Regions from separate parts of the Solibacillus daqui genome, predicted to be linked through region 1. Evidence: riboswitches for the same ligand, from Rfam matches in the RefSeq annotation. Region 1 holds a riboswitch; each other region holds the start of a gene.
The links. Region 1 has a riboswitch for S-adenosylmethionine ahead of metK (methionine adenosyltransferase). Riboswitches for the same ligand answer to the same signal wherever they lie in the genome.
Positions count from the first base shown of each region.

Region 1 (5,391 bases):
ACATTAGGTAATTTAAATTCTGGATCACGTATGGTACGTGTTACTTGCTGCCAATCACGATACCATTTCACTGTCACTGTATTATTTAATGGCAAATATTCTTTTAGCTCCATTAACACATCCGTGTTACGTGTAAAATGTTGTAACGTCAACTCATGCTTCAGCTTTACATTAGACGTAATAACACTAAAGCTAGATAGCGCATTGGATAATTTTCCTGGAGTTAATTTTAAATTTAGCCACGGTGAAGTTAATATGATTCCAGCACAATCAAGTTTTTTCTTTTGAAGTACATACGTTGCAATCGTGGCACCTAAACCATGCCCAACTACAAATAATGGTAAATTATATTCTAATGCTACTTTAAATAATAATTTCGTATATTTATAATATCCTTCGAAATCTTCATCATGATATCTTGCAAATTTCTCTTGCTCCCCATGTCCAGGTAAATCTCCCATTACAACATGAAAGCCCGCACTTCTAAACTTTTCAATTAACCATGCGTACCAGCGATGCTGTTCATAAACACTATGAAGAATGACGATTACTGCTTTCGGTTGCTGTTCTGTTTCCCATTTCCACATGGTCAAACCACTCTTTCATTCAAATTTCTATTTTCTATCATACATTGTGCCTCAAATAAATGCTAATTGAAAATTTCCCTCTATCTGTTACGATAATAACAGCACATACTATTTTATATAAGAATCGAGGAATTGCACATGATTTATCCTTACAAAGACAAATCACCTAACATTCATCCTAGCGCGTTTGTTGCGGATTATGCAACAATAACAGGCGATGTAACAATTGGGGCTGAGTCAACTATTTGGTTCAATACTGTAATTCGCGGTGACGTCAACAAAACCGTAATTGGTGAACGTGTTAGTATCCAAGATTTATCTTGTCTACACCAAAGCCCTGCTTATCCATTAATTGTTGAAGATGAAGTAACAGTAGGTCATCAAGTTACGCTACATAGTTGTACAATAAAAAAACGCGCACTTGTCGGTATGGGTTCCATCATTTTAGATGGGGCTGAAATTGGTGAAGGGGCGTTCATTGGTGCAGGTAGCCTTGTCCCTCCAGGAAAGGTAATTCCACCAAACTGCTTGGCAATGGGGCGTCCAGCAAAAGTTGTACGTGAACTTACAGAAGAAGACCGCGCGGACATGGATCGAATCATCCGCGAATACGTTGAAAAAGGGCAATATTATAAATCTTTACAAAACACTCAAGCAAATAAGAGCGTTTAAAATTATACAGTTCCTTCCTATTGTATTGGTCTAAATTTTTCGAGTACCGAAAAAAGCAAATAGAGCCATTATTAGCATGTTACTAATAATGGCTCCATTTTTAATTTTATAAACCTGCTTTTTCTTTTAACAATTGTGCTTTGTCTGTATTTTCCCAAGGCACATTTAAGTCTGTACGACCAAAGTGACCATAAGCAGCTGTTTGCTTATAAATTGGACGACGTAGGTCTAACATTTTAATGATACCTGCAGGACGTAAGTCGAATAATTCACGTACCCATTCAACCATTTGAGATTCTGCTACTTTACCAGTACCGAATGTATCAATCGCGATTGATACAGGTTGTGCTACCCCGATTGCATACGCTAATTGCACTTCTGCGCGATCTGCTAAACCGGCCGCTACGATATTTTTAGCCACATAACGTGCTGCATAGGCTGCAGAACGGTCTACTTTTGTCGCATCTTTACCAGAGAATGCACCACCACCATGACGTGCATAACCACCATAAGTGTCCACGATAATTTTACGACCTGTTAAACCAGCATCCCCTTTAGGACCACCGATTACGAAACGGCCCGTCGGATTGATGAAGTACTTTGTAGCTTCGTCTAATAATTCTGCCGGAACAACTGATGCAATAACATGTGCCTTCATGTCCGCTTGAATTTGCTCTAATGTTGCTTCTTCATCATGCTGTGTAGAAATTACGATTGTATCGACACGAACAGGTACGTTGTTTTCATCATACTCAATTGTTACTTGTGTTTTACCGTCTGGACGTAAGTATGCAAGCTGACCAGATTTACGCACTTCCGATAATCGACGCGCTAATTTATGCGCTAATGAAATTGGCATAGGCATAAGTTCTGGCGTTTCGTTACATGCATAACCGAACATTAAGCCTTGGTCACCTGCACCGATTGCTTCTAACTCGTCCTCTGACATTGAACCTTCACGTGCTTCTAACGCTTGGTCTACACCTTGTGCAATGTCAGGAGATTGCTCACCTACTGCTACAAGTACTGCTAAGTTTTCGGCATCAAAGCCATATTTACCACGCGTGTAGCCGATCTCTGCTACAGTGTCACGGATAATCCCTTTCATATCTACGTATGTTGATGTTGTAATTTCACCAGATACTAATACTAATCCTGTAGTAACTGTTGTTTCACATGCTACACGTGCATTTGGATCTGCTGCTAAAATTGCATCTAAAATTGCATCTGAAATTTGATCACAAATTTTGTCTGGATGTCCTTCCGTTACACTTTCTGATGTAAACAGTCGACGATTTGCCATGTTTATTTCCTCCTAAAAAACCTTACAAGTATTTTTGACGGTACTCATTACGCCCATGTTCAGCTTCTTTGCTTTATCAACACGAGTTATTCGAAAGGTATTTCAAGGAAACTTCCCTTTATAAATTAAAAAAACCTTCCGCTCTGATCTGCGCAATAGTGCACAGCGAGGAAAGGGTTACGTTCGTTCATTACCTTTCACTCTTATCGTTCAAGGAAAAATCCTTGCATCAGATTGGCACCAACGCATGTCGTGAATGTTCATGCAGGTTGCCGGGTTTCATAGGGCCTGACCCTCCACCAGCTCGGGATAAGAGTATCCGTTCAATTAAACATCTTACGTAAAAAAGCTTTTACTGTCAATTAAATTTGTCTTATTTCATGCAGTTTTTAAACAGATAAAATTTCCTAAAAAAATAATACATAATTAGTATAGATTATTATAATCAATGTGTTATACTATTTTTGAATTAACAAATAACTCCCCTACACAAGGGAATAATATAAAAAAGGATGGTATTTAATAGATGAATTCGGTAGAAATTGCTAACGAGCTGAAAGAACTTTTAAATGGGGAAAACATTCAAACTCAATTATCAGTTCCACAATTAGTTGAAAAAGCTACATCACGTGGAGAAGCAATGTTAACTGTAGAGGGCGCATTACGTGCCGAAACAGGTAAATATACTGGTCGTTCTCCTAAAGATAAATATATTGTTGAAGAAGAATCTTCAAAAAATAAAATCGACTGGGGCAAAGTAAACCGTCCAATCTCAGCAGATGTTTTCGATAATCTTTATGTAAAAGTAATCAAGTACTTAAAAGAGCGCGATGAATTATTCGTATTCAACGGCTATGCAGGTGCAGATAAAGCTTCTCAATTATCTATTAAAGTAATTAATGAATACGCTTGGCATAACCTATTCTGTCATCAATTATTCATCCGTCCTACTGCAGAAGAATTAGCTACTCACATTGCTGACTTCACAATCGTATCTGCTCCAAACTTCAAAGCAGATCCAAAAGTAGATGGAACGGATTCTGAAACATTTATCATTACATCACTTGAAAAGAAAATCATTCTTATCGGTGGTACAGAATATGCTGGAGAAATGAAAAAATCTATCTTCGGTATTATGAACTACTTATTACCAGAACAAGATATTTTCCCAATGCACTGTTCAGCAAACGTTGGTGAAACTGGGGACGTATCATTATTCTTCGGTTTATCAGGTACTGGTAAAACAACTTTATCAGCAGACGCTGACCGTAAATTAATCGGGGATGACGAGCATGGTTGGTCTGACAACGGCGTATTTAATATCGAAGGTGGTTGCTACGCTAAAACAGCAAACCTTTCTCCTGAAAACGAACCAGAAATTTATGCAGCAATCAAATTTGGTTCGGTTTTAGAAAACGTAGTAGTAGATGCACATACACGTGTAAGTGACTACAGCGACCTTTCATTAACTGAAAACACACGTGTAGCGTACCCAATCGACTACATCGAAAATATTGCAGTACCATCAGTGGCAGGACACCCAAATACGATCATCTTTTTAACTGCAGATGCATTTGGCGTATTACCTCCAATCTCTAAATTAACAAAAGAGCAAGCAATGTATCACTTCTTAAGCGGCTTCACTTCGAAGTTAGCAGGTACAGAGCGCGGTGTTACTGAACCAGAGCCAGTATTCTCTACATGCTTCGGCTCACCATTCTTACCATTACCTGCAACAGTTTACGCTGAGCAATTAGGTAAAAAAATCGACGAGCACGGTTCTCAAGTATTCTTAGTAAATACTGGTTGGACTGGTGGCGAATACGGTGTTGGTAGCCGTATGAAGCTTTCTTTCACTCGTACAATGGTACGTGCAGCAATCGAAGGAAAACTAAACAATGTGGAAACAACTCAAGATGCCGTATTCGGATTAAATATCCCAGTTGCTGTTGAAGGTGTTCCAACTGAAGTGTTAAACCCTCGCGATGCATGGTCTGACAAAGCAGCTTACGATAAAAAAGCATCTGAGCTTGCAGACTTATTCAAAAACAACTTCACAAAATTCGTAAACGTAGACGAAGCAATTGTGAAAAAAGGCGGTCCTTTAGCATAATTCGCTAAATCAATACGACATAATGTTTAACTTTGGAGTGCATTTTCAGAGCTCCTCCCTAATTTGGGTAAACATCAAATAAATGTATATCATATTAGAAAAAGGATGTTACGCACAGGTCTAATGCGTAACATCCTTTTTCGATTTCATCCAACCACATAATTTTTGTACGGTTATCCGATTTAATTTAGGTGGGTAATGATGTTTTAAGCCATAAGAAAACCACGTTTCAACTGACTTCCCTTCCCCTTTTAAATACAGCTCGAGCTGATAGGCATGCTCAATATCGACATGTTGGTCTTCTGTACCATGAATAATTAACACAGGTGCATGAATTTGTGCAACATCATATAACGCTGTACGATCCTCATAGTTTTCAGGTACTTTATTTGGTGTACCACCTACGATACGTTTTAAGCCTCTGCGCATATCAACACGCTCCCAATACGTAGCAGTCGCATCTGATACACCCGCCCACGTTACAAGTGATTTTACTTCATCACTTAATATTGCGGTCCATAATGCCATTAAACCTCCGCGTGAAAATCCGAAAACATTCACTTGCTGAACATCAATAAATTGCTTTAGTACCGCAATAGCACTAATCGCATCATAGCGATCGTCACCAGCAAACTCATCCTTCCCTTCACCACCACGATTTCCACGATAATACGGTGCAAAGACAACGAATCCATGTTGGGCAAATTGTGCGATAC
Region 1 is NZ_CP114887.1:3,048,494-3,053,884, forward strand. It holds gene O7776_RS14870 (alpha/beta hydrolase) at 1-587, opposite strand, end outside; gene O7776_RS14875 (gamma carbonic anhydrase) at 726-1,259, shown strand; gene metK (methionine adenosyltransferase) at 1,366-2,562, opposite strand; SAM riboswitch class I at 2,763-2,878, opposite strand; gene pckA (phosphoenolpyruvate carboxykinase (ATP)) at 3,089-4,675, shown strand; gene O7776_RS14890 (alpha/beta hydrolase family protein) at 4,796-5,391, opposite strand, start outside.

Region 2 (5,391 bases), 610 kb from region 1:
TATTGGGATAGGTTACGGGAACGTTGCCTCTACATTCCAAGCGCTTGCAATTAAAGTGACATCTCCAGAAAATATGGGGTTAGCTACGTCAACATACTTCATTGGGCTTGATGTCGGGCTAGGTTTTGGTCCGTATTTGTTAGGATATTTAGAGCCGATCATTGGCTATGGTTCAATGTATTTCGGTTTAGGAATTTTCATTTTTGCTTTTTTAATTTTGTATTATATATTGCATGGTCGAAAAGATCATTTATATGTAGGGTAAATGATTTCGGTGTATGGAAGGGGAACTTTTCATATGCCGTTTTTAGTATGTTAAAATATAGGGGATTTTACTAATTGGAGGGGATCTAATGGACTGTGTGTTTTGTGAAGGAATAGAAGATCATCACGTGATACTTGAAACAGAAAACTATAAAGTGGTTTTTGATATTGATCCGATTCAAATAGGTCATTTGCTAATTATTTCAAAAGCACATTTCGAAACGATTTTAGAATTAAGTGAGGAGCTATTAGTTGAATTACTGGTAATTCAAAAACAACTGATTGCATTACTAGAAAAAGAATTTCATGTAGATGGGGTTAGTGTCATTCAAAATAACGGTAAAATCATGGATGAGGGCACTCATTTTCATGTGCACATTGTTCCACGATATCATGACGACCACTTTTGGGCTAACCAACAAGTTGTTGAACAGCCACTTTCGATTAATGAGTTAAAAAAGCAGTTAAAGCTATTGACACAAACAATTTAAATGAAAAGATACACGTGTTGAATAACCAAAATAGATAATCAACACGTGTGTAAGTAAAATTTGAAAAAACATTAATTAGTCTGCAGGCCTTGGACCAGCATCTTTGCCAGTGTTTTCTACAGTCATTATTGGGCGAATTGTAATATCTTTACTTACTGTTATTTGACAAGACAATCGCAAACAATCATCATATAAGAACTCGTCAACGGCTTTATTCGCAAAGGCTTTCTTTTCTTTTTGGGATACATCTAAGTAATCACCCGCCAAAATTTCTACTCGGCAAGTAGTGCAACGAGCATTCCCACCACATAGGTGAAGAATATTAACACCGTTATCTTCCAGTGCTAATACTAATTTTTTCCCTATTTCCACCTCAAATGTACCCTCATTAATGACACTTACGTAAGGCATTAGATATGACACTCCTCATAAAAATAGTATATTAAAAATATGCTTCCTTTTACTTATTCTCTAATTTGCCCTACTTAACACATAAATTGAACAATTAAATTTGTAGTGGAATCGTTAAAAGAGGATATTTGCAAAATCATAAAGGCATTAAAAAAAATTGTAGATATAATGGGCAGTGGGAATTATTAAATTTTTTGGAGATTTCGAAAAAAAAATCCACAAACAAGTTTTCACTCGTTTACGGACTTTACATTAAATCTGCTTTTTTGTCTTCGGATATCCAATTAAAATCGCAATCACGCCACATACTCCAACTAAAATAGAGTAATACGAGTATTGCATAATTAAAATAGGGGAAATGCCTGCAACACTAGCGGCAACTAAAAACTGTGCGCCGTATGGGATAATGCCCTGAACGACACAAGAGAAAATATCGATAATACTTGCAGATTTGCGCGGTTCAATCTGATACTGCTCCGCAATATTTTTTGCTAATGGGCCAGCAATCATAATAGCAATCGTATTATTCGCTGTTGAAAGGTCTGTTAAACTTACAAGACCCGCTATCGCAAATTGAGCTTCTTTTTTCGATTTGATTTTTCGTGTCACAATATGGACGATAAAATCAATCCCACCGTTATGTCGAATGACTTCAACCATCCCACCAATTAATATTGCTAAAAATGCCATTTCAAACATGGCACTCATACCAGTTCCAATCGCTTGTACGAATGACATAATGGAATAGCTCCCATCGATTAGACCAATTATTCCAGCTAAAATAATTCCACTAGCTAACACTGTGAATACATTAAAACCAATTAATGCAAATAAAATGACGAAGATATATGGCACTATTTTATACAATTCAAAGGTCGTATATTCCACTTCCGCCGATGCATTTAATGTAAATATTGCTAAAATAACACATGTAATAATCGCTGCAGGTAAAACGATGAAAAAGTTCACCTTAAATTTGTCCTTCATTTCCGCACCTTGCGAACGAACTGAGGCGATCGTCGTATCGGAAATGAACGATAAGTTATCCCCAAACATTGCACCACCAATAACTGTAGCCATTAAAAGTGGTATAGAAATATCTGTCTGCTCACCAATACCTAAACCGATCGGAGCTAGAGCCACAATTGTTCCAACAGAGGTACCCATCGCAAGTGATATAAAGCACGCGATAATAAATAAGCCGACGACTAGTAAGTTTTGTGGTAAAACTGATAAAGCAAAGTTCACTGTCGCTTCAATCGCACCCATACCTTTTGCCGTTTCAGAAAACGCACCAGCTAGTAAGAAAATTAATACCATTAGCATAACGTTCGGATTACCTGCACCCTGATTAAAAACATCAATTTTTTTCGATAACGTTTCTTTTCGATTCATTAAAATTGCAACAACACTAGAAATTGTGATGGCAACAATAACGGGGAAGGCATAAAAGTCATCAAGCACAATGCCTGAACCGATAAATAAAATTAAAAACACAACAAAAGGGATTAACGCCCATGGATTTCCTTTTTGCATTGCTACCTCCAATATAGTTCAAATCATATCGAATACATATAAAAAGCCCCTTCTTAAGTAAACAAGAAGAGGTATGAAATCATATACTCATCTTATCTATCAAGAAAAAATTCTTGCAGGATTTGGCATAGAAATTATTCCGCTGCCGAGACTTCAAAGGGCCCGTCCCTCCATCTCTCATGATAAGAAACTATTCATTTTTAATAAATAAGCTTTAGAATATACGAAAAATTACTATAAGTCAATTTGTTAGTTATTTCTCAATAATTGTTTTATTCAGAAATATCGTTTATTATTTGGATTATACTTCCAAGGGGGATAGGTAAATGAAAATAATACCAAGTGCCGAAAATTTAACGGCATGGATTGAAAATTATGTACCAAGAAGAGATCTATTTTTTATTAGCGGTGAACTTTATCATAAACAAATCGATTTTTCACAAGTACTTGTTATGCCGATTGAAGAGTTTTATACACATAGCACATACAGTCAAATTGATTTTACAAATAGCTATGAATACTGGAATATCAAGTATGTAAATTATGTAATCGTAGCAAATTGTCAGTGGATTGAGCAAATCCCGACTGAACAGAAACAAATGCTTTTACAAGCACAAGTGCAATGTGAGCGCGGATTAGTGGTGCCCGTATCCTTTATAGATAATTTAGAAGAAATTCCTAAAGATTATATACATAATAATCAAGTCGTTTTTCAGCGGGCAATGTGGGACACTTTGAGTTGGAAAACGAAAGAACAAATTTTAAAAACAATGGTTTCACAGTGGTGGGATAATGGGGAATGTGAACAAGCTCCTGCATCCTTGCCACAGCATTTAAAGCCTTTTACAAATGTATTTAGTCATCAGCAAGGAGCAAATTGCTTAGCTGCCGTCTTATATGCAATTTCTAATGGCAAACAGCAATGGATAATCCATGAATGGGTACATCAAAAAACGTTTTTAGAAAAATTAGCGTTAAGTCAATATGAAATAGTGGATAGTGAGGAACTGATTACAGGTGATGTTTTGGCTTGGCTTGATGACATAGGAACGATTCAGCATGCCGCTTATTATATTGGCGATAACCTATTTTTTAACAAGCATGGACAAACCATCTTTAATCCGTGGAAGCTACTAGCAACTGATGCTTTAGAAAAAGAATGGGGCTCATTAAAAAAAGTTACTTATAGAAAAATGGTTTGAAAATACACAGAATTGAAAGGAGAACTTATGATAATTCGTAACTATACAGAAAAAGACGAACAAGGGTGGCTTCGTTGCCGTATACTATCATTCTTAAATACGGCTTATTTTGACAATGTGCTCCAACTGAAAGAAACATACAAAAATGCAGCAATTGAGCTAGTCGCCGAAATCGACGGGCAAATCGTTGGGCTAATTGATGTAGAGTATGAAGCCACGCCAAAGACAGTATGCACGCAGCAAGATTCAATTGGAGGGATGATTTGGCATATTGCGGTACACCCTGATTTTCAGCGTCAAGGGATTGGAGAAGCGCTACTACATGCAGTGCAACAACAAGCAATGAAGTTACATATAGAGTATTTCGAAGCATGGACAAGAGACGATCCATGTGTGCAAAATTGGTATGAAAAAAATGACTTTGAAAAAACATCATCCTATTATCACGTGTATTTAGAAGGAAATGAAATGAAAAATTTGATGAACGCATCCGTTGATCAATTATACCCTGTCACAGCTTTTGCGCATTACACAGGGAAGAGTCTAGAGCTGTTTCAACATGTAAAGCGCAAACATGAATGTGTTTGCTATGTGAAAGTGATTAATCAATAATTTGAGAGGAAGATAGTATAAGAATTAATCGAGCGAACTGTTAGCAGTTTTGTGAGTTCGAGTTGCGCCACAAGTTTTTTAGTGGAGAAGATAATGATATACGATGAAATATTAAATTAAAATAGAATAGTAAGTGAATTATTGCTATTGGAGGGTTAATGTGAAGTACAAGATAATATTCTTTGATGTAGATGGAACCATTACAAATTATAAAGATGGGACTATTCCAGAAAGCACAAAAATGGCGATAAGGCAGCTAACAACAAGTGGGATGAAAGTGGTAGCAGCAACAGGTAGACCATTATCAATGTGTGGTGAAATAGCTGAACTAGGAGTAGACACATTTATTACGGCTAATGGAGCTTACGTAACACATCGAGGGACATGCATTCATAAAACAGTTTTACCTAGTGAAACGGTTAATAAATTTACCAAGTTTGCATTTCAAGAACAAAATGCACTTACTTATTATTCTGAAAAATTACATATGAATGAGGTACAACATCCTAAAGTAATGAAGGCACTGTATGAAACATTGCGGTTAGAGGAATTTCCACCTATTTATAAGGCAGTAGATCTTAACGAGACATATTTGCTCTGTTTGTTTGCTGATGATACAGAAATTGAAAAGTACAAATCCCATTTTCCAAAAATCCACTATAAACGCTGGCATTCCTATATTGTAAATGTACTCGTAGACGAGGTTTCTAAGTCCGTGGCAATTAAAAAAGTGCTCAATTATTTTGGATTGACGAAGGAAGAGGCTATTGCTTTTGGGGATGGAGAAAATGATGTTGATATGCTAGAACTTGTAGACTTAGGTATTGCGATGGGAAACGCAAATGAAACATTAAAATCAATCGCTAACTTTGTTA
Region 2 is NZ_CP114887.1:2,439,529-2,444,919, reverse strand. It holds gene O7776_RS11870 (MFS transporter) at 1-265, shown strand, start outside; gene O7776_RS11865 (HIT family protein) at 354-755, shown strand; gene O7776_RS11860 (2Fe-2S iron-sulfur cluster-binding protein) at 831-1,166, opposite strand; gene O7776_RS11855 (Na+/H+ antiporter NhaC family protein) at 1,419-2,702, opposite strand; SAM riboswitch class I at 2,792-2,891, opposite strand; gene O7776_RS11850 (hypothetical protein) at 3,029-3,904, shown strand; gene O7776_RS11845 (GNAT family N-acetyltransferase) at 3,932-4,516, shown strand; gene O7776_RS11840 (Cof-type HAD-IIB family hydrolase) at 4,677-5,391, shown strand, end outside.
Region 2: linked by a shared signal. The riboswitch ahead of O7776_RS11855 (Na+/H+ antiporter NhaC family protein) and the one ahead of metK (methionine adenosyltransferase) in region 1 are both predicted to bind S-adenosylmethionine.

Region 3 (5,391 bases), 660 kb from region 1:
ATGGTTGATTATGTGAAAAAAGCCATCGATTATTCAGAAAAGACAACGGAGCAAGCGCATCAAGGGAAAGTTCAAATCCAACAGCAAGCGGTAAGTATGAATGCGATTCAACATTCAGTGGCGATGATTTCGGAGGAAATGGACAAGCTAACGGAAATTTCAAAAGAAATGGAATCCACAATGGGCATCGTTACAAATATAGCAAACCAAACTAATTTACTTGCATTAAATGCGGCGATTGAAGCGGCGCGTGCTGGAGAAGCGGGTAAAGGCTTTGGTGTAGTATCTGGAGAGGTGCGTAAGCTTTCAGAGCAAACAAAAGAATCGGCAATTAATGTAGAAGCATTATTACAAAATACAAATATTCGTACAACTAAGCTTCAAAAATCTCTGGAAGAAATTAAGTTAGCGGTAATTGTTGGTGAAGAAAGTATGCACAATACAGAAATACAATTTAATGCAATTGTGGAATCAATGGATGCGACAAAAACGCAAAATAATTTAGTAGAACATGAAGTAAAAAAAATTGGTGATGTTATTTTAGAACTAGGTAGTGCCTTTGATGAAGTAACTTACGCAGCGGATGCGTTAGCAAATGTCTCGCAATCATTAGAAAAGTAAAAATTAGCGCATGTTAAAGCAACTCTTTAATATGCGTTTTTTTTATTGATTTATATACAAATTTGTAATATCCGTCAGTCCAATTTTTCACTAAAAGAGCTTATACTTAAATAAGAACAAGAGCGCGAATTAATAGGAGAGAATGAATATGAAAACAGTAGTAGTGGTAGGTGGCGGAATCACAGGCTTAACGACGTTGCATTATTTGAAAAAACAGCTTGCTGAAAATAATGTAAGAGCGCGTTTAGTATTAGTTGAAAAAAATCCGTATTTAGGTGGGAAAATACATTCGGAGCACAAAGGTGGCTTCATTATGGAAACGGGGGCTGATTCTATTGTGGCACGTCACCCTGGAGTATTAGAACTTGTTCAAGAACTTGATTTTGAACATGAACTTGTGTACAACGAAACCGGAATTTCATACATTCATACGAATAACGAGCTACACGCGATTCCTGCCGGTTCGACATTTGGCATTCCCATGAGTGTGGAGTCATTAATGGCAAGTACGCTCATTTCAGAAGAAGGAAAGCAACGGTCGCTTGAGGATTTACAGTTGCCGAATACCAATTTCACAAAAGAAAGCTCAATAGGTGAATTTTTAGAGTACTTTTTAGGTGAAGAAATAGTGCACAATCAAATTGCCCCTGTATTAGCTGGTGTTTATTCGGGAGACTTATATCAACTTAGCTTGAATTCAACATTGCCATACTTAGTCGATTACAAAAACAAATATGGTTCGATTATTAAAGGCTTTGAAGCAAATAAAGAGCAATTTGACAAAGCTGCAAATAAAAAATTTATTTCTTTTAAATCAGGCTTATCGGCAATAATTGATCGTTTAGAGCAAACACTGACAGAAGTAGAATTCAAGAAAAACACAGCAATTCAAGCAATCCATAAGCGCGGTGAACAATATGATGTAGTGCTAGCTAACGAAACAATTGTAGCTGATTTCGTTGTTCTAGCAACGCCAAATGAAACGGTTCGAGCGGTTTTACAAGACGCTGTGATTAACCAACAACTTGAAAAATTCACGAATGCTTCTGCACTAACGATGTATGTAGGCTTTGATGTTGCAGATAGCGTACTCCCGGCAGATGGCACCGGTTTTATCGTTTCGCATCATTCCGATTTAATATGTAATGCTTCAACATGGACAAGTCGTAAATGGAAGCACACATCGGCACAAGGAAATTTACTTGTTCGTCTCTTTTATAAGAACATTAACCCGCGCTACGAAGAATTAGCGGTGATGACAGATGAAGAGCTGACACAAGTTGCGCTAGAGGACATTAAGCTAAGTCTTGGTATTGAAGCCGAGCCGACAGTTGTGAATGTGACAAAATGGATCGACAAAATGCCACGTTATGATTTAGCGCATAACGAAGCACTCAGTGTTGTTGTAAAAGAATTAGCGCTTCGTTATCCAAATGTGTTACTAGCAGGATGCTCGTATTTTGGTGTGGGCATTGGCGCATGTATCCAAAACGGTAAAAAAACAGCCGAACAAATTAGTGCGCAGATTGTATAAATAATCACAGCCTATTAAAAAGTGATTATAAACCCGATTCTTTACAAAGAAAACGTTTGCAATGTAGGAAGTTATACTTTATTTGCATAAAGGGTTGACGTTCGTGTGTGATAACGGTATGATTCACTTAATTATCTGAAAAATTCATAAAATTCTTATCAAGAGAAGTAGAGGGAACTGGCCCGATGAAGCTTCAGCAACCAACAAAAGTCAGGTGCTAAATCCAGATGGCAAATGCCAGAAGATGAGAAGGGAACTAAGTTCGTCATGATTGAAGCCTTCTTTTTTATTTAAAAAAGAAGGCTTTTTTGTATCACTAAAATACTGAAAATACTGTGAATAATGGAGTGAAAGCAATGGGTTTACTTGAAGATTTAAAAATAAAGGTGCTAACAGCAGACGGTGCGATTGGCACATTATTATATTCATATGGATTAGATTATTGTCATGAGGAAATGAATATTGCACGTCCTGAAATTATTGAAAAAATTCATAGTGAATATATCGCGGCTGGCGCAGACATTATTCAAACAAATACGTATGGTGCCAATGCTATTAAACTAGCACGTTACGGCTATGATGGGCGTGTTAAAGAATTTAATGAAGCTGCACTAGCAATTGCCAAGCGCGCGGCAGCACCAGGAGGACAGTATGTGCTTGCAACAATTGGTGGAATTCGAGGGATTCGTAAAAGCGATGCTACCTTGGAAGAAATTTTAACAACATTTAAAGAACAGGCTGAGGTGCTATTAGCTGGTGAACCAGATGGCTTTTTACTAGAAACGTATTATGACTTTGAAGAATTATCGCTTTGTGTACATGCATTGCGCGAGCTAACAGACCTTCCGATTATTGCGCAAGTAACAATGCAAGAAGCGGGCGTATTGCAGAATGGTATGTCATTCAATGAGGCGCTACATGATTTAGAAAGATTAGGTGCAGATATTGTTGGAAGCAACTGTCGTCTTGGTCCATTCCATACAATTCAAGCATTTGAGCAAGTAAGCCTACCAAAGAATGCTTATTTATCCGCTTATCCGAATGCTTCACTTTTAGATGTAGAAGATGGGCGTGTTGTCTATGAATCGGAAACGGATTATTTTGCGCGTGCCGCTGAAGAATTAGTGAATCAAGGTGTGCGTTTAATTGGCGGTTGCTGTGGAACAACACCAAAGCATATTGCGGCTGCGAAAAAACGTTTAGCGAATTTAAGTCCGATTGAAGAAAAGGCCGAAACAAAGGGGCGTACAGAATTTGTCCGTGTAGCAGAGCCTCGCAAGCATGAACCACTACATGAAAAAGCAAAGCGAGAGCGTTCAGTAATTGTAGAGTTAGACACGCCACGTCATTTAGAAATCGAAGGCTTTGTTGAAGGTGCAAAAAAGCTATCGGAGGCAGGCGCAGATGTTGTAATGATGGCCGATAATTCGCTCGCATCACCACGAATTAGTAATATTGCGATGGCAGCGATTTTAAAGGAACACGGTGTCCGTTCATTACCACATTTAACATGTCGTGACCGTAACTTAATTGGTCTCCAGTCACATTTAATGGGACTCGATGCGTTAGAGTTACATGACATTTTAGTTGTAACAGGTGACCCAACAAAGGTAGGGGATTTCCCAGGGGCAACAAGTGTGTACGATGTGTCGTCAATGGAGCTCATTTCACTGATTAAGCAACTAAATGAAGGTGGATCATTTACCGGGAAATCTTTACGAAAACAAGCGAATTTTTCTGTAGCAGCGGCATTTAATCCAAATGTTCGTGTGTTAGACCGTGCAGTTCAGCGCTTAGAGAAAAAAATTGAGCATGGTGCAGATTATTTCATTTCGCAGCCGGTCTATACAAAAGAAAAAATTATCGAAATCTATGAGGCAACAAAGCATTTAGAAACGCCGATTTATATTGGGATTATGCCCCTGACATCATCCCGAAGTGCCGAATTTTTACATCATGAAGTACCGGGTATTAAGCTGTCTGACGAAGTATTAGCACGTATGGCGGCATGTGGTAACGATAAAGAATCAGCAACAAAAGAGGGCCTAGCAATTGCAAAAGAGCTACTTGAAACAGCGTGTCAGTATTTCAATGGGATTTATTTAATTACTCCGTTTTTACGTTATGATATGACGTTGGAGTTAATGGAGCATGTAAAACAGTATGACGCGAAACATAAAGGAGAAAAATCACATGTCTAAACATCCAATTCATGAGCAATTACAAAATAGAATAATAATCATCGATGGTGCCATGGGGACGATGCTACAGGCTGAAAACTTAACATATGAAGATTTCGGTGGCGAGGAATTAGATGGCTGTAACGAAAACTTAGTCATCACACGTCCAGATGTATTGAAAAAGGTACACCTTGCTTATTTAGAAGCTGGGGCAGATATTATTTGTACGAATACATTTGGTGGTACACCGCTTGTACTAAACGAATATGATTTAGGACACAAAGCCGTTGAAATTAATACACGCGCCGTGGAACTTGCATTAGAGGCAGCGCGTGAATTTTCGACACCGGAATGGCCGCGTTTTGTTGCAGGTGCAATCGGACCAACAACAAAAACGCTATCAGTAACAGGCGGTATTACATTTGATGAACTGGAAGAAAACTTCTATGTACAAGCAAAAACACTAATTGAAGCAGGTTCAGATTTATTACTACTTGAAACATCACAAGATATGTTAAACGTAAAGGCTGGAACAATTGCTATTCATCGTGCGTTTACCGAATTAGGGAAAGAGCTTCCGGTTATGATTTCGGGAACAATTGAGCCGATGGGAACAACATTGGCCGGTCAATCTATTGAAGCATTTTATATTTCAATTGAACATATTAAGCCGCTATCAGTGGGCTTAAACTGTGCGACAGGTCCAGAATTTATGACGGATCATATTCGTTCATTAGCCGAGCTTTCAAATGGCTATATTAGCTGTTATCCGAATGCTGGACTTCCAGATGAAGAAGGCTGCTACCACGAAACACCAGATTCTTTATCGAAAAAGCTACAAGGCTTTGCGGAAAAAGGCTGGTTAAATATTGTAGGGGGCTGCTGTGGGACAACACCGGCACATATTGCCGCAATTCGAGAGGCGGTAGCGAATTATGCACCACGTAAGCCACAAGAGTCGACACATGGTCATGTCGTTTCAGGCATTGAGCCACTGCAATACGATGAATCGATGCGTCCATTATTTATCGGCGAACGCACAAACGTAATTGGTTC
Region 3 is NZ_CP114887.1:3,704,786-3,710,176, reverse strand. It holds gene O7776_RS18115 (globin-coupled sensor protein) at 1-621, shown strand, start outside; gene hemG (protoporphyrinogen oxidase) at 770-2,155, shown strand; SAM riboswitch class I at 2,308-2,406, shown strand; gene O7776_RS18105 (bifunctional homocysteine S-methyltransferase/methylenetetrahydrofolate reductase) at 2,512-4,356, shown strand; gene metH (methionine synthase) at 4,349-5,391, shown strand, end outside.
Region 3: linked by a shared signal. The riboswitch ahead of O7776_RS18105 (bifunctional homocysteine S-methyltransferase/methylenetetrahydrofolate reductase) and the one ahead of metK (methionine adenosyltransferase) in region 1 are both predicted to bind S-adenosylmethionine.

Region 4 (5,391 bases), 800 kb from region 1:
TGGCCACCGCAGAAGCACCGCTTAAAGCGCATTATTACTACACGAGGTTTTCACTCTCACGCTATTTTATTTGATTCTCGCTTAAGTGTATTTTTGTTCAATAATTGAGAAAAGCTAAAATAATATTTCTAATTCACCTGTTTGATCCACTAATTTATCGAGCAATACATCAAGGTGTTGCACGGATTCCGAAACATCTTGATGTATTGAAAACAGTTCCTCACTATTTGCCGCTTTTAAATGCTCCACTAATGATGATTTTTCTTATGTGGGTTCATCGGAAAAGTTATCCTTCTCTAGCTAACCTAAAAAAGCCAAAGTCGATTTCCCCGACTTTGGCTTTTTTTTATACCGATTAGTTTGTAAATGATAAAACAGCATTTGAGTACTTCGATAACATTTTAGCAGCCTCATTTTTTGTTGTGTACTCGAACATACGAATATCGTTTGGATTATTGAAAATTGTTACTACCCACATGTTTTTTCGCTCCTTTTTATCAATTACGTCTTTACGTAATAACGTCGAGATTTTTTTCAAGCCTACAAAAAAATGTCGCTTAAAACCTATGACAGCCGCCGGGGGATTGACCCCACGCAAAAGCAAGTAAAAATTAGTTTGTGTATGATAAAACGGCGTTTGTATATTTTGCTAATTGTAAAGCTGCTTCATTTTTTGTTGTGTATTCGAACATACGAATATCATTTTGATTGTTAAATACTGTTACTACCCACATGTTTCATTTCTCCTTTTTTATAAAGCTATATAATAAAATTGTTCATTCTCTAATGACATTTGCAACTTGTTGTATAACACCTTACTTGACTCTCATTCTACTCCGATTTTTAGAAAAAGAAAGTAATATATTTAGCTTTTCACAATGTGTTCAAAAATAAACCGCTTTCTTTGAACACTTTGTGACACATGAATTTTCAACGAATAAAACGCAAATTAGAGAAAAATTCCACAAGCGAGCAACTACTGTTGTAGTACAGAAGAAAAGCGGTTCAAAACGATTTTTAAAGCTTCATATTTTAGGTGTATGTATAAAATGAAACTTTGCTCGGTGGGGAGTTCTCATTGCACACTTAGCTTAATCCTGACACTTGTCAGTTGAAGTGGACGTCTTACTGTCCCTTAATGAAGTTAAAATGTGTATACTAAAAAGATAGGGGGGATGATAAACATGAACGAACAACAACTACTAAATGACGGCTATCGGAAATACACAGGTGAAAAGATTGACGTATTTTTCTCAACAGGCATCTGTGAGCATTCAGGAATTTGCGTAAAAGGCAATCATGATGTTTTTGACACAAAACGGAAGCCATGGATTATTGCTGATGCCGCTTCAACAGATGTAGTCGCAGCTCTAATTGACCGGTGCCCATCTGGTGCCTTACAATACATTCGAAAAGGGGAATAATTTTGCAAACATTAATTGAAGAAGCACGCGTTGTTACAACAGAAGATGGTCAAGAGCTTGGTGAAATGACATTCGTCAAATCCAATAATGAATTTTATATTATTGATCACACCGCTGTAGCTGATGCAGCACGTGGTCGCGGTGTTGGACAAGAGATGGTAAAAACCTTTGTCGAGCATGTCCGTGCCAATAATCAAAAGATTGTGCCGCTCTGCCCATTTGCCAAGGCTCAATTCGATAAAAATCCAGAATATCGAGATGTATTAAAATAATATATTTAAAGCCCGATGAAAGAATTCTAAACTCTAAGCATCGGGCTTTTCATCGCTTTGAACCGGATACTTCCATGTTAGACATCGAAAATGCAATTGAAAGCCTCATATAAACAACAACAGCATACAGGATGTTCGGTACTAACCGCTTCATCCTGTATGCTTTTCCTATCCATTACGTTTTAAATAACCCATTGCAGTATTTGTCCACTGTTCAACTTGTGCTTGACGTACTGGATCATCCGCCGCTTTTTGCATCACTTTAGAAGTTAACGCCTGTGATGAATCACTAATTTCATTTAACACATCGCCTGTATTTTTCAAGGATTGTATAACTCCTTGCACAGTCTCTATTTTGTATTCAATATCATATTTCATTTTTTCCGCAGTTGTCGCCAAAAGCGTTGTTTGCGTTTGAATGCCGTTCATTTGCTTTTGAATACCTTCCGAATGTGCATGCAAAATCGTCATTGTTTTTTTTATTGGCATTATGACTGCAATAATGCACACGATTAGAATAACAACAGCTAGTATTAATAGGATTACCGATGCTAATAGCCAACTATTCACCTTAACGCCTCCTACTCATTTTCTTTATTTTAATTTATTTTATTATATATACCCAGTTTCCCACTAGCGATAAGTAAATTTTTAACCATATTCATGAGTTGTATGCTATTAGTATTTTTCAGAAAAACGGAAATTTTTATTTTATATATTGACAAGTGTTTTACTTGGATTTATTATAAGATTCATAGCAAATGACAACTACATATTTTCTTATCAAGAGAGATGGAGGGACAGGCCCTTTGAAGTCTCGGCAGCAGCTATACATAGCGTTGTGCCAAATCCTGCAAGTATACACTTGGAAGATAAGAGCAAAAGTAATGGTAACTATTCAACTTTCGTATCTTATTTTCTAGATGCGAAAGTTTTTTTATTGTCTCAAGAAGGTTTCGTATCGAGCATTTTATAGTAAAGGTGGGTTTTGAAATGATTGAATTTTCAAATATATCAAAAGTATTTAAAACGAAAGATCGAGAAGTTCATGCTGTACGCGATGTCAATTTAACCATTGACCAAGGTGATATTTTTGGGATTATCGGTTTTAGTGGAGCTGGTAAAAGTACATTGTTACGCCTGGTGAATTTACTTGAAGCGCCTTCAACTGGCTCCGTAAAAATTCAAGGAACCGATTTAGCAACACTATCTCAAAAAGACTTACGCCAATTACGTCGTCGCATTGGGATGATCTTTCAAAATTTCAACTTAATGACGTCAAGAACGGTTGCCGGTAATATCGGCTATCCGCTGAAATTAGCGGGCACACAAAAAGCAGAAATCGACCGTCGCACAGCAGAGCTTTTAAAGTTTGTTGGCTTATCTGAAAAAGCACGTGACTATCCTGAACAACTATCCGGTGGGCAAAAGCAGCGTGTTGGCATTGCTCGTGCGCTTGCAACAAATCCAGATATTCTAATCTGTGATGAAGCAACCTCAGCACTTGACCCAGAGACAACTGCTGATATTTTAAAGCTATTAAAAAGAGTAAATGAAGAATTCGGCATTACGGTTTTATTAATTACGCATGAAATGAATGTCATTCAATCCATTTGTAATCGAGTAGCCGTAATGGAGCAAGGACGAGTTATTGAGCAAGGCGATGTTTACGATGTCTTTACGCAACCGCAACATCCAACAACGCAGCGCTTTATTCAGTCGGTGCATCAGGACATTCCTTCTGAGCAAATTTTAAAAGAGTGGCAAAAATCAGGAGGACAGCATTTATACCGAGTATTGTTTAAAGGATCGCTCACGCATAATCCTCTACTATCCGAAATTACGCAAAAACATCAAGTACCATTCAACATTATTTATGGTTCGGTACGCGAGTTACAAAATAAATTATTCGGTAACCTACTCATTTCGTTCCAAGGAAATGATGTTCAAGTAAAGAAAGTAATCGACGAACTTTCACAGCAAGTTGAAATAGAGGAGGTACAGTTACATGAAAGTTGATTGGAGTACATTTTGGCCGAGAATTATTGAGGCAACAGGTGAAACGCTTTATATGGTAATTTTGACGCTTGGTTTCGGCTCAATTCTTGGTATATCTATAGGAATACTTCTATTCGTAACACGAGAAAACAATATTTTAGAAAGTAAGCTAACGTTTAACTTACTCAACCTATTAATTAATATTGTGCGACCAATTCCATTTTTAATTTTCTTAGTAGCCATTTCCCCACTTACACGTATTGTTATGGGCACAACAATTGGTACAAGCGCAGCGGTTTTCCCAATGACCATTGCAGCAGCATTTGGAATTGCCCGTATTGTAGAAACAAATTTAATTAGCATTGATCCAGGCGTAATTGAAGCTGCTAAAGCAATGGGTGCTAGCCCGCTGCAAATTATCTTTACGGTATTAATACCAGAAGCTTTAGGACCTCTAATTTTAGGGTTAACATTTGTCACAATTAGTTTAATCGATTTCTCAGCTATTGCAGGTACAGTTGGCGGCGGTGGTTTAGGTCATATCGCCATAACTTATGGCTATCAACGATTTGATGGTAGCGTCATGATCGTCACAGTTGTCATATTAATTATTTTAGTTCAACTCGCTCAATGGCTTGGCAATACTTTAGCAAAAAAAATCTTAAGACGATAGGAGTTCAAAACTTATGAAAAAAATCTTATTAACAGCTGTTACAGCTTTATCAGCCTTTGCATTAGCAGCTTGTGGTGACGACAACGAGGTAGTAAAAATCGGGGTAAACGGTGCGGATGGTGCACAATGGCCCATTTTAGAAGAGAAATTAGAAAAAGAAGGTATCGAAATCGAGCTTGTAGAGTTCGCTGATTACACATTACCAAACAACGCATTAGCACAAGGTGAAGTTGATTTAAATGCATTCCAACATATTTCATTCCTTGCAAGCTATGTTAACGAAAGTGGCAATGAATTAATTCCGCTTGGCTCTACAGTATTTGCGCCGCTTGGTTTATATTCTGAAAAAATTACAGACATTAACGAAATCAAAAAAGGCGACAAAATTGCCATTCCAGATGATCCATCAAACCAAGCACGTGCATTACGCTTACTTGAATCAGCAGGCTTCATTGAATTAGCTGAGGACTTTGGATTATTCGGTGATCCCACTAAAATTACAGCAAATAAATTAAATTTAGACATTATCCCAATGACAGCACAGCAAACACCTCAAGTATTACCTGATGTGGTAGCCGCAATTATTAACAACGGCATTGCAGGTCAAGCGGGCTTAAATCCTGGAGAAGACCCTATCTACCGCGAATTAGCTGAGGATGAAAGCATCTATCCGTATGTCAACATTATCGCTGCACGTGCAGAAGACAAAGACAATGAAGTGTACCAAAGAATTATCGAACTATACCATACAGAAGAAATTGAAAAGGCTATTAAAGAGGATTCAAATGGCGGTTCATTAATGACAATCTTAACAGACGAAGAGCTACAAACAACCTTCGAAGACTTAAAGGTGCAATCGAAATAAGAAGGGGGCATTTCCATGACAGTTACAGTTGATAACGAAACAATTATTGCAAAATCAGTACAAAAAAATAGCGAAAAATATATTTCTACAAGTAAGGCCATTCACGCGAATCCGGAAATCGGAAACGAAGAAGTGTTTGCAAGCGCACAGCTTGTAGCA
Region 4 is NZ_CP114887.1:3,852,008-3,857,398, forward strand. It holds gene O7776_RS18840 (hypothetical protein) at 356-478, opposite strand; gene O7776_RS18845 (hypothetical protein) at 612-734, opposite strand; gene O7776_RS18850 ((4Fe-4S)-binding protein) at 1,185-1,424, shown strand; gene O7776_RS18855 (GNAT family N-acetyltransferase) at 1,427-1,696, shown strand; gene O7776_RS18860 (DUF948 domain-containing protein) at 1,865-2,266, opposite strand; SAM riboswitch class I at 2,474-2,575, shown strand; gene O7776_RS18865 (methionine ABC transporter ATP-binding protein) at 2,690-3,715, shown strand; gene O7776_RS18870 (methionine ABC transporter permease) at 3,705-4,367, shown strand; gene O7776_RS18875 (MetQ/NlpA family ABC transporter substrate-binding protein) at 4,381-5,232, shown strand; gene O7776_RS18880 (M20 family metallopeptidase) at 5,248-5,391, shown strand, end outside.
Region 4: linked by a shared signal. The riboswitch ahead of O7776_RS18865 (methionine ABC transporter ATP-binding protein) and the one ahead of metK (methionine adenosyltransferase) in region 1 are both predicted to bind S-adenosylmethionine.